DNA from 4 places in the Bacillus seohaeanensis genome. Region 2 is predicted to be linked to each of the others. Evidence: riboswitches for the same ligand, from Rfam matches in the RefSeq annotation. Region 2 holds a riboswitch; each other region holds the start of a gene.
The links. Region 2 has a riboswitch for S-adenosylmethionine ahead of ACFSUL_RS19935 (LLM class flavin-dependent oxidoreductase). Riboswitches for the same ligand answer to the same signal wherever they lie in the genome.
Positions count from the first base shown of each region.

Region 1: it holds a riboswitch for S-adenosylmethionine, as region 2 does, so the genes downstream of both, ACFSUL_RS00500 (Na+/H+ antiporter NhaC family protein) here and ACFSUL_RS19935 (LLM class flavin-dependent oxidoreductase) in region 2, are expected to answer to the same signal.
Region 3: it holds a riboswitch for S-adenosylmethionine, as region 2 does, so the genes downstream of both, ACFSUL_RS15685 (YezD family protein) here and ACFSUL_RS19935 (LLM class flavin-dependent oxidoreductase) in region 2, are expected to answer to the same signal.
Region 4: it holds a riboswitch for S-adenosylmethionine, as region 2 does, so the genes downstream of both, ACFSUL_RS01190 (O-acetylhomoserine aminocarboxypropyltransferase/cysteine synthase family protein) here and ACFSUL_RS19935 (LLM class flavin-dependent oxidoreductase) in region 2, are expected to answer to the same signal.

Region 1 covers NZ_JBHUMF010000001.1:96,136-99,291, reverse strand. The annotation lists gene ACFSUL_RS00505 (MFS transporter) at 1-911, opposite strand, end outside; SAM riboswitch class I at 1,382-1,486, shown strand; gene ACFSUL_RS00500 (Na+/H+ antiporter NhaC family protein) at 1,732-3,027, shown strand; gene ACFSUL_RS00495 ((S)-benzoin forming benzil reductase) at 3,133-3,156, opposite strand, start outside.
Region 2 covers NZ_JBHUMF010000033.1:24,779-27,934, forward strand. The annotation lists gene ACFSUL_RS19930 (ATP-grasp domain-containing protein) at 1-298, opposite strand, end outside; gene ACFSUL_RS19935 (LLM class flavin-dependent oxidoreductase) at 493-1,542, opposite strand; SAM riboswitch class I at 1,650-1,753, opposite strand; gene ACFSUL_RS19940 (nitroreductase family protein) at 2,211-2,822, shown strand.
Region 3 covers NZ_JBHUMF010000031.1:470,231-473,386, forward strand. The annotation lists gene ACFSUL_RS15680 (NAD(P)H-dependent flavin oxidoreductase) at 1-946, shown strand, start outside; SAM riboswitch class I at 1,184-1,288, shown strand; gene ACFSUL_RS15685 (YezD family protein) at 1,362-1,502, shown strand; gene ACFSUL_RS15690 (phosphoadenylyl-sulfate reductase) at 1,690-2,406, shown strand; gene ACFSUL_RS15695 (inorganic phosphate transporter) at 2,396-3,156, shown strand, end outside.
Region 4 covers NZ_JBHUMF010000002.1:123,245-126,400, forward strand. The annotation lists gene ACFSUL_RS01185 (trans-sulfuration enzyme family protein) at 1-534, shown strand, start outside; SAM riboswitch class I at 775-895, shown strand; gene ACFSUL_RS01190 (O-acetylhomoserine aminocarboxypropyltransferase/cysteine synthase family protein) at 1,141-2,436, shown strand; gene metX (homoserine O-acetyltransferase MetX) at 2,478-3,156, shown strand, end outside.

The DNA.
Region 1 (3,156 bases), on a different contig from region 2:
AACCCTTGCATAACGGAAGAACCGTACACAAGCCATAAACTTGGTTCTGTAAAATAAAAGAGCCATCTGATAAGGGAAGCAGCTCCCGCAAGTAATGCCACTGTTAGTAAGCCGAACCTGTTTATCCAGTTTCCAGCCAATCTCATAAATGGCACCTCCGATAGTACCGCTATCAAAAACGCCAACCCAATTCCAGCATATGTTCCACCAGAATCTTCTACAAACAAACCAAAATACGTATTATTTGCAAGGTTGGGACCAAACACTAGAAAAGTAACTGCCAAGAATAAAAGAAACCTTTTTATTTTAAACAGCTCTTTTATCCCAGCTTTTAAATCTAATTTTACCGTTGCTTTCTCTTTAGGAAACCCAATAGATATAAATGCTGCAATAACCAAACAGGCAAAGAAGGAGTAGAAAATAATCGTCGGACCGATTGCCCCTTCTGAAAACCGCCCCATTAAAAAAACTGCCAATCCAAAGCCTAATGAACCATAAAGCCTAATATTGCCGTAATCATACCCTACTTTACTTGTATACTTTAAGCTAATACTATCTGAAACTGGAATAATCGCACTTTGAAAAACTGCTACTAAAAAAGCGACAAGAAAAAAGCCAATATAATTTCCTACTGGTAAATATCCTAGTGCAAACACTCCTGCTAAAAAGGTCGTAATCCCAAGAACCAGTGTAGGTCGATTTGTTTTGTCACTCACCATCCCCCAAAGTGGCTGGAAAAAGATCATCACAATGGGCCCAATCGACATAATCGTCCCTATTTGCGAACCACTAAGATGCGCTACTTCACTTAAATACACACTTAATAATGGAGTAAGACTTCCGACACCAAAAAAGGTAAGTAAATAAAAGCCTTTTAATGTGAAAATCTGGTTACGATTAGATTTATTCATTCTGTATCCCCCTGAAGCTTTTCCTAAAATGCTGGACTTTTATAAACATAAACATTATTTTACATTATCAGTCTAATATTAGATGGATACTGCTGGAATGTAAATAACATTTTTTTCTTTCTTTTATGAGTATTGCTTCTCCACTTGTTGCTAGTATTTAACATGAAAAAGCCTGTAGATAGTGGAATAAACATTCTTGAATCTATTATTGGACAAAGTTTAGGGGTTACTGGACACTTTCTCTATTATTCTAGACAATTCTATTGATTTATTGGACACCTTTCTATCTTTTCTAGACAAATTCTTTGGTTTTCTGGACAAACTACCTTTTTATGTAAAATCATACCTCCATTGTTAAGAACAGAAGGAACGTCTATTAAGCACAAAGATCAATATCCAACTGTTTCCGTTTGACTTTTTCTCTGAAACGCATTAAAGTATGGGAAGGAATTTTAATATATACGATTTTCTTCTTATCCAGAGAGGCGGAGGGACTGGTCCAATGAAGCCTCGGCAGCGGACTCTTTATGAGTGCTGTGCCACATCCAGCAAGCAAGTAGCTTGAACGATAAGAAGAGCGTTTCTTTTTATTGTGGAAACCTCTTCTTATTAGAAGGGGTTTTTTTAGCGAAAAGCGGAAGTGGCTCGTTTAGCTCGCGAAGAAAATAGGGATTACCCTCCAAAGGCGTCTTTTGCCTTTTGAGGGTAATCATCTTTTTCACAGCGAGCTAGCCGCTGGAGCTAGACAAGCGAAAAGCGGAAGTGGCTCGTTTAGCTCGCTGAAGCTAGACAACATGAAAATTAAAAAGGAGTGCTTAACTTGGATTCTCAAAAAGGTAGTTTGTTGGCTTTACTGCCATTAGTTATATTTATTGCGTTGTTTTTAGGTGCAGGGATTATTACCGGGGACTTTTATGCTTTTCCAGTACTTGCAGCTATATTAATCGCTGCTATTGTAGCCTTAGTGATGAACAGGAAAGAATCGCTTTCTACTAAAATTGAATTGTTCGCGAAGGGTACTGGTCACACAGATATTATCATTATGGTATTTATCTTTTTATTAGCAGGGGCCTTTTCTGAGTCTGCTAGTAGAATGGGTGCAGTGGATTCTACGGTAAACCTTTCATTATCTTTTATCCCAGAAAACATGTTGATTGCAGGCTTGTTCATTATCGCTGCATTCGTCTCGCTTTCGATGGGGACTTCGATGGGAACAATTGCTGCACTTGCACCGATTGGACTTGGCATTAGTACACAAACAGATATTTCTTCCACACTAGCGATGGCAACGGTTATCGGAGGAGCTATGTTTGGTGACAACTTATCGTTTATTTCCGATACGACAATTGCAGCTGTTAGAACACAACAAACTGAAATGAAAGATAAATTCAAAGTAAACTTTTTCATCGTCTTACCTGCAGCAATTGTAACGGTTATTATTTTGCTTATTATGACACAAGGGAATCAAACGACAGTTAATGTTGGTGACTTCGATGCGATAAAAATTATTCCTTACTTGGGAGTTTTGATTGGAGCACTCATTGGATTGAATGTGTTCGTCGTCTTACTTGGAGGTATTTTACTTTCCGGGATCATCGGTTTTATTGATGGGAGCTTCACATTTTCTTCCTACCTTCAAAGTATAACGGAAGGAATGCTTGGTATGGGAGAAACCGCCTTTCTCGCTATGCTTATCGGTGGTGTTGTCGAAATCATTCGTCATAACGGTGGTATCCAAGCGTTACTTTACTATATGACAAGAAATGTTCGTTCGCATAAAGGGGCACAACTTGCAATGGCTGGGTTGGTCAGTTCTACTAATCTTTCAACTGCCAACAATACTATCTCTATTATTATTGCCGGTCCTCTAGCAAAAAACATTGCGGACAAGTACGAAGTTGATCGTCGTAAATCAGCAAGTATTTTAGACATTTTTTCCTGTGCTGTTCAGGGGTTGCTTCCTTACGGGGCACAAATGCTAGTTGCAGCGGAAGTAGCGGGAATTTCCCCTGTTAGTATCCTTTCCTATGCATTTTATCCAATCCTCATTGCCATATGTGGTATAATAGCAATCTATTTGGACTTTCCGAAGTTCACACGGAAAAAAGTAGCATAACTATTTCAGCCTGCATCGACCAATAGGTCAGTGCAGGCTTTTTATTTCGGAATAAACAGGGAGAAAAGGCTTCTAAGCCCGTTTACACCTTTTATTCATTGCAACTTATAGCAAGTTATTCACGTGATA
Region 2 (3,156 bases):
ATTGCTTCACTTTACTTAATTCTAATTTAAGTGCATCTGTTCCATTAATAACAAGACGGTTGTGTTGCTCTAACCAAGTAAGCACAGAATCCGTCAGCTCCGGTGAGTACCTATTCCCGCGTGTATGAGAAGAAGCACTCATTCTATTGTAAAATACTCCTTCAGGAGGTTTCTCATTTAAGTCGACGATCCCCTGTCCTAAAAACCACTCTTCATACGGTAATCCCTCTTCATCTAATCGTTTAGTAAGATGATTTGTCCATTCATTATTTTCATGGATAACATATATTTTACTCATAGCTTAAACCCCGTTTTATTTAAGATTTTTTCTCTGTAATGATAAAAGAAGGCTGTTTTCGTAAAGTTTATTGTTTGTGGGAAATGGACCGTTCCTTTCCACTCCCATTCACTCTGTGTTTTCAACTATTGTTAAAAGCAACACTCTTTTAGAAAACAGCCAAAAAGAAAAGCAGTTTTTAAAATTGCGATTCTTTAATTACTTACGACAGCGCGTTTAGCTTCAACTAGTGGCATAACGTCTCGTGAGAAACGTTCCATCTCTTCCAATTGAGGAGAAAATTGAAGAAGTAATAAATCAATTCCTGCACGTTCGTAAGCAATGATTTTATCTGCTACTTGTTCTGGTGTTCCAATTAGATTCGGACGTAAACCACGATTGGAAACAGAATAATCATAAAGCTTTACTTGCTGTTCTAATTGTGACTTTCCAACGAAGTCTTTATACCCTGAATAGGCGCTAGATTCTTTCACATCGGTAATACGATCAATCTCTGCTTGTGCTTCTTCTTCCGTATCGCGGCAAACAACATAGGCAGCCATACCAAATGATTGGAATGGTGTTTTTCCAGCCTGCTCGCGTCGTTCCTTCATATCCTTTACTTTTGTTTCTATTTCTTCTACCGTTCCCCCATGCATAACATACGCATCACATTTTTCTACAATTGTTTGCTTTCCTCTTGGACTTTCACCACCTGCATATAAAACAGGATTTGGCTTTTGAATTGGTTTAGGTGATAGATGAGCATTCTCTGCATTATAAAACTTTCCATTATAAGAAAACTGTTCTTCTTCCCATAGACCTTTTAAAACATCAATAAATTCCTCTGTACGGTCATAGCGCTCGTCATGTTCCGTAAATGCACCACCATATTGGCGTGCTTCTCCTTCCCACCAAGCAGAAACAACATTAAGTGTAAAACGACCATTACTTATATTATCAATATTCGCAGCCATTTTAGCCGTCACTGCTGGATTATGAAAAGCGGGACGGACTGCTGCCATGATTTCGATTTTCTCTGTAACTGCTGCAAGTGCCGCAGCCGTAGACCATGCTTCTAATGATGGACTCTCTGGTCCTTTTATATCATTAAGATACAATTCGGCAATCAGCGTCGTATCATATCCCCATTTTTCTGCTGATTGGATTACTTCTTTTGCGTATTCGAAAGTTGGTGGCATTTTCTCGTCTTCTACATTCCTTAACCACCCACCAAATATTGGTAACCAAAATCCGTATTTCATATTTAACTCATCTCCCTAAATTAACTAAGTGGTGAAACAATGAGGTAATTTTTAATAAATGGTATTAAAAAAACCTCTTCAGATAAGAAGAAGTTTGTTAGTATCCTCTCTTATCTTTCAGAACCAAATGCTCTGCTGGAATTAGCACCAATCTATTACTATTGGTTGCTGGGCTTCATCGGGCCAGTCCCTCTGCCTCTCTCGATAAGAATATTCAGTTATTTTCTTTCTTAGTAATCCTACTATAGAAGTTGGTTTTATGTCAAATATAAAGTAAAGCTTTAGTAAGTGCGGAATTTTTTCTTTATTTACATGCAAGAAAGCGCTCTTTAAGAAGCGCTAATTTCTGGTAGTTGTTGATCAATATTTTTAAAACGATTAGATCCTCCAAATAATACTTTTATAATGACTCCTGTGCAGCACTGCTTATAATAGAAAACCTGCTTCCTACTTAGGACAAAAGTTAATACAAAACATTTGATTATTCATTGAACATATTACTTGACTTAAATAAAAGGGGAAATTATAGTTGTCATTGTTTTCTACTTACAAAGGGAAACTTAGAAGTAACATACAAAAATATAGTATATTTATTCTCATGGCACTACGCGATCATTATCAAGTTGACACGTAGCTGTTGTGAACTTTACAACTAGGAGGTTACCATAATGACTGATTTTTTTAATATAGCAAGAGAAAGACGTTCTACAAAAGTGTACGACCCTAACTTAGAAATTCCTCGTGAAGAACTTCTAGAAATTCTTGAAGTTGCCGGAAGAGCTCCCTCTGCTTGGAATCTGCAGCATTGGCAGTTTTTAGTTTTTGATAATAAAGAATTACAACAAAGACTTCTACCAATCACTTTTAATCAACAACAATTTGCTGATGCTTCTGCAGTTGTAGCAATCTTAGGTGACCTTGAAGCGAACAAAAATACGGACAAAGTCTTTGACCCTTCCATTGAAAGAGGCGAAATGACTCCAGAGTTAAAAGAAATTTTAAGAGGACAAATTGAGGGTGCCTACAGACGTAAAGAATACCCAAGAGATGCAGCTTTCTTAAATGCTTCATTAGCTGCTATGCAACTTATGCTTGCAGCGAAAGCAAAAGGCTGGGATTCATGCCCTGTCGGTGGATTTGACCCAGCTAAATTAATGGAAGAATTCAATGTATCTGATCGGTATATACCGGTTATGCTTATTACGATTGGGAAACCGTTAAAAGAAGCACGTAAAACAGATCGTCTTGACATCCATGATTTAATTACTTGGGCGAAATAAAGTAAAACTTCAATCAGTAAGTTTTTTCCATCTCTACTGACAGTTAGTTGAACCAATTTGGCATTTACGGGGTAATTATTCTAACTTAAAAAGCTACATTGTAGAGCACAATGCTCTACAATGTAGCTTTTTTATATTTGTTCATTATATTTCTCCATTAATTAGCGAGTCACTCCCTTTATTTTTAAAATCAAACAAGGAAACATACATATTTCAAACATTTTAACCTTAAGATTGTTGCTTTTAACAACGTTTAAAAGCATAGAGCGAATCGGAATGGTCCATTACCCACAAACAAAAAATTTTACGAAAACAAACCTTCAAGAAAAATGTA
Region 3 (3,156 bases), on a different contig from region 2:
TGGAGCTGGTTATATGACGCCTTCACAGCTCCAGAATCAAATAAAAGACATCAAGAAACGAACACAACGAAAATTTGCCGTAAACCTGTTCGTTCCAAATGAGTTTTACTGTACAGAAAAGGAGATGCTAGATGGTTACAAGTTATTAGAACCTTATCGCTCATTATTTTCATTAGAAACATATAACCCTGAGGTTATGCCTGGAGAAAAGGCAAGAAAAATGTTTCATGATCAAATCAATGTTCTTATTGAAGAGAGAGTTTCTATCGTTTCTTTTACTTTCGGACTTCCACCCAAAGAAATTCTCACCTTATTAAAAGAACAGGGAATAACGATTATTGGCACTGCTACAACCGTACAAGAGGCTGTATTTAATGAAAAAATGGGTGTCGATGCTATTGTTGCGCAAGGAAGTGAAGCTGGAGGTCATCGCGGGAGTTTTCAGGAAAATGAGGATAGTGGAATGATTGGTTTAATGTCTTTAATTCCACAAATAGCTGACAGTGTGACTATTCCAGTAATTGCAGCAGGCGGAATAATGGATGGAAGGGGAATAGCTGCTTCTGTATGTTTAGGTGCAGAGGGCGTACAGATGGGGACAGCTTTTTTAACTTGTCATGAAAGTGGTGCTCATCCCATCCACAAAGAAGCAATTCTAAATTCATCGGAAGAAAACACAACGATGACGAAAGCATTTTCAGGAAAATGGGCAAGAGGAATTAATAATAAATTTATAAAAGACTTTCAAGACAAACAGCATTTCTTGCCGCCGTTTCCTGTTCAAAATACGTTAACAAAAGAAATAAGGAGTGCTTCCAAAGCAAGAAATAATCCAGAGTATATGTCGCTTTGGTCTGGACAAAGTCCTCAGCTTGCTAAAAAACTTTCCGTTCCAGAATTGATGGAAGAATTAATTCGTGAGTCAGAAAAGTTGTTAAATAAGTAAAAAAGGTAGTAGCCGTGTAAGTGGGAAATACTTATACGACTACTATTTTTTTGTCTGCTCCAAGTACTCTGAACGCAGAGTTATGATGCTTATATACCCACTTTTATCCATTAGCACATTGTGAAAACCCTTCCAAAATAGTAAAATAGAACCTTTTTTAAAATATTTAATTCCTATCGAAAAACTCGGGTTGACTTTTTACTGAATTGTGTGTAAAATTTGGAAACATAACAGTCATACTTATCCAGAGAGGCGGAGGGAACTGGCCCTGCGAAGCCCGGCAACCTGCTAAAAGCAAGGTGCTACATCCAGCAAAATGGTAACCATTTTGGAAGATAAGTTAGGAATATTTTATCCTACAGTCTTTCCAAATGGGAAGGTTTTTTTATTTTACATGGTTAGGAGGACTGCAGGAATGACTGACAACAACTTCCAGGAAGCAATTGACAGACTAGAAAAGATGCTCGAGCCAATGAAATACGGATCTATCACGCTCGTTATCCAAGATGGAAAGATTATTCAACTAGAAAAGAATGAAAAATTACGTTTAAAGTAACTTGCTGACTAGAGAAACTAGAGGCGGTTTTAATCGAAGGAGATAGTACTCTTTCGTTTAAAACTGCCTCTTTTTTATTGTCTAGTTCCATCGGCTAGAGGCAAGCCACTTTCACATTTCGGTTTGTCTAGTGCTATTGGCTAGAGGCCTTTGCTGAAAAAAGGAAGTAGGAAGGAGGTTCTGGGGTATGATTACCTATCAATCAAGCGATATTGAAAAAAACTTTTTAACAGATAACGAAACGAAGGGTGCTCTTGACGTTTTAGAATGGGCCTACTCTTCGTATAAATCAGAAGATATTATTTATGCATGTAGTTTTGGAATAGAGGGAATCGTTTTAATCGATTTAATTTCTCGTGTCAAACAGGATGCATCGATATTTTTCTTAGATACCAATGTTCATTTTCAAGAAACGTACGATGTTATTGAAAAAGTAAAAAAACGATATCCAACATTATCGATTAAATTAGTAGAACCAAAGATTTCTCTGCAAGAACAAGAAAAACAATACGGAAAAGAATTATGGAAAAGTGATCCGAATCAATGCTGTCACCTTCGAAAAGTAGTTCCATTACAGGACATTTTATCAACCAAAGAAGCATGGATTTCTGGATTAAGAAGAGAACAATCTCCAACAAGACAAAATACTAATTTTGTTAATCGGGACCATAAGTTCAAAAATATAAAAATTTGCCCACTTATTCACTGGACATGGAAAGATATTTGGCGCTATGCGCATCGTAAAGACCTTGATTATAACGTCTTGCATGATAAAGGATATCCAAGTATTGGATGTTCCCATTGCACGGTTCCTGCCATTAAAGAAGATGATTTTAGATCCGGTAGATGGCAAGGTCAAAGCAAGCTAGAATGCGGATTACATGAAGATGTAAGTGGCAGATAGTATGGTGTGGCTTGCGATTATCATTAGCTGTTTTTTTGCCATTAATATTGGGGCAAGCGGAGCAGCCGCCGCTATTGGCATTGCCTATGGGTCTGGAGCAATAAAAAAAGCTCGAGTCGCATTAATTGTTTGTGCTATAGCCATTTTTCTCGGTGCAACAATAGGCGGCGGAGAAGTAATAAAAACAATCGGAAAAGGAATCATTTCTACCGATTTACTGTCCATAAAAATTGTTGTCATTATATTACTTTCTTCTACTCTGTCACTGTTTTTGGCAAATCTTTTAGGTATTCCTTTATCAACTAGTGAAGTAACCGTCGGGGCAGTGGTCGGTGTAGGAGTTTCACTACAGAGCTTATATGTGCTGCAGTTGCTTCAAATTATTTCATTTTGGTTTATTGTTCCGGTTATTGCCTTTACTTTTGCTTATCTATTTAAAAGATTTTTCAAGAAATATGAACGACGGAAAAGCCATTGGGAAAAATCGGGATGGATAATGTGGCTTCTTGTTATTGCAGGATTTATTGAAGCATTTTCTGCAGGGATGAATAATGTAGCAAATGCTGTAGGGCCAATAGTTGGAGCGGGATACTGGTCCATTGAAGAAGGAAAATGGATAGGAGGAATATTTGTTGCTGTTGGGGTCCTCCTTCTTGGTTGGAGAGTACTCGAGACAAACGGTAAAAAAATAGTTTCTTTAAGTAAGATAGACGGTTTAATGATTTCTAGTACTGGTGGGGCTCTAGTAAT
Region 4 (3,156 bases), on a different contig from region 2:
AAGTATTTAGGAGGACACAGTGATATAACGGCAGGTGTGCTCGTAGGTAGTGAAAATCTAGTGAGTAAAGCTAGAGAAAGAGTAGTGAATTTAGGTGCGAATTTAAGTCCATTTGAGGCATGGCTCACAGTTCGAGGTACGAAAACTCTTGCGCTTCGAATGGCAAAACAAACGGAAAATGCTCATTCTCTGGTAGAGCAATTGAAAAAACATAATGCTATTGAGAAAGTTTATTATCCAACTGAGCTATCGAACAAAGGGAATGGCGCAATTGTTACCATTGAGCTTTCTCAAAAGTGTAATATCGAGAAGTTTTTTACATCACTTCAATGGGTGAAAATTATTCCTTCACTTGCGGGTGTTGAAACAACGGTTTCCCATCCAGTAACTACATCCCACAGGGCACTCTCAAAAGAAGCACAAGAAAAAATCGGAATAAATAGACATGTTGTCCGCATATCACTAGGTATTGAGGATGCTGGGGATATTAATCAGGTATTTGAAAAAGCAATAAAGGAATCTTTGGAAATTTAGTCTTCTATAATATTGGATTATTGCTTGTTTATGGTTTGTCTAGTTAGAGCGGCTAGTCCTTTGATATCGAAGAAAAATCCCAACTTATCGGCGAATCGACAACAAACAACTTATTTCGATTAGCAGTTGTGCTGGGAAAATGAAAGAATGAAAAAATTCTAAATTTTCTCTTGACGATTAGTAGTGAAGAATTTATAATTCACTTTAAGCCATGAATAACTAACTATTTACAACTGAATGCTCTTATCGAGAGTGGTGGAGGGAATAGGCCCGATGAAGCCCGGCAACCTTCGAGTACGATTGCGTGTACTTGAAAAGGTGCTAATTCCTACAGGCAATTAAGCTGCCTGGGAGATAAGAGGAGGATCCCTTAAAAACAGACCCTCTTCTTAGGAAGGGGGTTTTTCTTATTCTTCCTCTTGAAATCTTCCTAACTCATCAAGAATCTACCCAATACACTACGCATCAAATTAGGGCGTTTATTAATGCTTTATACGAAATGCAGGAACGCACCTATGACAGATTGCATTTGACTGTTACACCATTTGAACTAACACCAGAGAAAAAATTAATAAAAACTCAAATTTCTTAAGGAGGAATTTTTTTATGACAAATTCATTTGATTTTGACACGTTACTTCTTCACGGTGGACAACAGCCAGATCCGGAAACAGGTTCAAGGGCGGTTCCAATCTATCAAACTACTTCCTATGTTTTTGATAATACGGAGCATGCAGCGAAGTTATTTGGATTAGAAGAGGGAGGGAATATTTACTCCCGAATTATGAATCCGACAGTCGATGTACTCGAACAGCGACTTGCTTTATTAGAAGGAGGAATTGGCGCACTTGGTGTTTCTTCTGGTATGGCGGCGATTTCACTTGCAGTGTTAAATATTGCTGGTGCAGGTGATGAAATTGTTGCAGCAACGAATCTTTATGGAGGAACTTACAATCTATTTTCTGTTACGCTTCCGAAGTATGGAATTACAGTAAAATTTGTTGACCCTTCTGACCCAGAGAACTTCCGAAAAGCCATCACACCGAAAACGAAAGCGCTATTTGGAGAAACAATCGGTAATCCGAGTTTAAATATTTTAGATATTGAAAAAGTTGCAGACATTGCGCATGAAAATGGAATTCCATTACTCATCGATAATACTTTTGCTACTCCGTATGTATGTAAGCCGATTGAATGGGGTGCAGATATTGTTATCCACTCAGCAACAAAGTGGATCGGTGGGCACGGCACAACGATTGGCGGAATTGTTGTAGATGGTGGGAAATTTGATTGGAATAGTGAAAAGTTCCCTGGCTTTACAGAACCAGACCGCAGCTATAATGGCATCCGCTACGCAACAGATGTAGGAGAAGCGGCATTTATTACAAAACTAAGGGTTCAGCTTTTAAGAGACTTTGGTTCTTGCTTAAGTCCACAAAGTGCTTTCTTACTTTTACAAGGACTTGAAACATTGCATTTGCGAGTGGAACGCCATAATCAAAATGCAGTGAAGATTGCGGAGCATTTACAAGCGCATAGTGAAGTCAATTGGGTTTCTTATCCTGGATTAAGAGAACACCCTTCGTATCACTTAGCACAGAAGTATTTCAAAAACGGAACGGGTTCAATTGTAGTGTTTGGCATTAAAGGTGGAAGAGAAGCTGGTCGTAAAGTAGTGGACAATATTAAGTTATGGTCGCATGTTGCAAATGTTGGTGATGCAAAATCGCTTATCATTCATCCGGCATCGACGACACATCAACAGCTGAATTCAGAAGAATTAAAGTCTACAGGTGTTACGGAAGATTTGGTTCGTTTATCTATCGGTCTCGAATCGCCACAGGATTTAATTAACGAATTGGATCAAGCAATTGAGGCAGCTCTAGCGGCATCACCGGTATAAAAAATTCTCATTAAAAATCTAAACGGGAGGAGGTAACGAATATGGAGAATAAAAAAATTCAAGACACCATAGTAAGCTCCATCCGAATACCTGCTCTTACGTTAGAAAGTGGAGAAATATTAAAAGATATCAACTTAGTTTATGAAAGAAGTGGAAATATAAACGGTCCTGTAATTTTGATTTGCCATGCATTAACAGGTAATCATCTTGTAAGTGGCGACGATGATCAACCAGGATGGTGGGCAGGGTTAGTAGGTCCAGGTTGCTATATTGATACAAATGAATTTCAAATTATTTCGTTCAATGTACTAGGGGGATGTGATGGGTCTACGGGACCTGCCTCCCTTAGCCCTATAACAGGGAAGAGATATGGTCCTGACTTTCCAGAAATAACGATTAGAGATATGGTGAGTGCGCAGCATACAGCTCTTCAAACCCTTGGCATTAAAAAGCTTGAAGCTGTTATTGGTGGATCGTTAGGCGGGATGCAAGCATTAGAGTGGGGATTAATGTTTCCTCAATTTGTCCAGAAAATATTTCCATTAGCTGTCACTCCTGAATTAAGTGATTACGGAATTGCTTTTAATCATATTGGGATTAGAAGTATTGAAAATGATCCCCATTGGAATAACGGATATTACGAAGAGAATTGTGAAATAAAAGGATTAGAGATTGCGAGAATGGCTGGAATGGTTACGTATAGAACGGGAGCACTTTTTG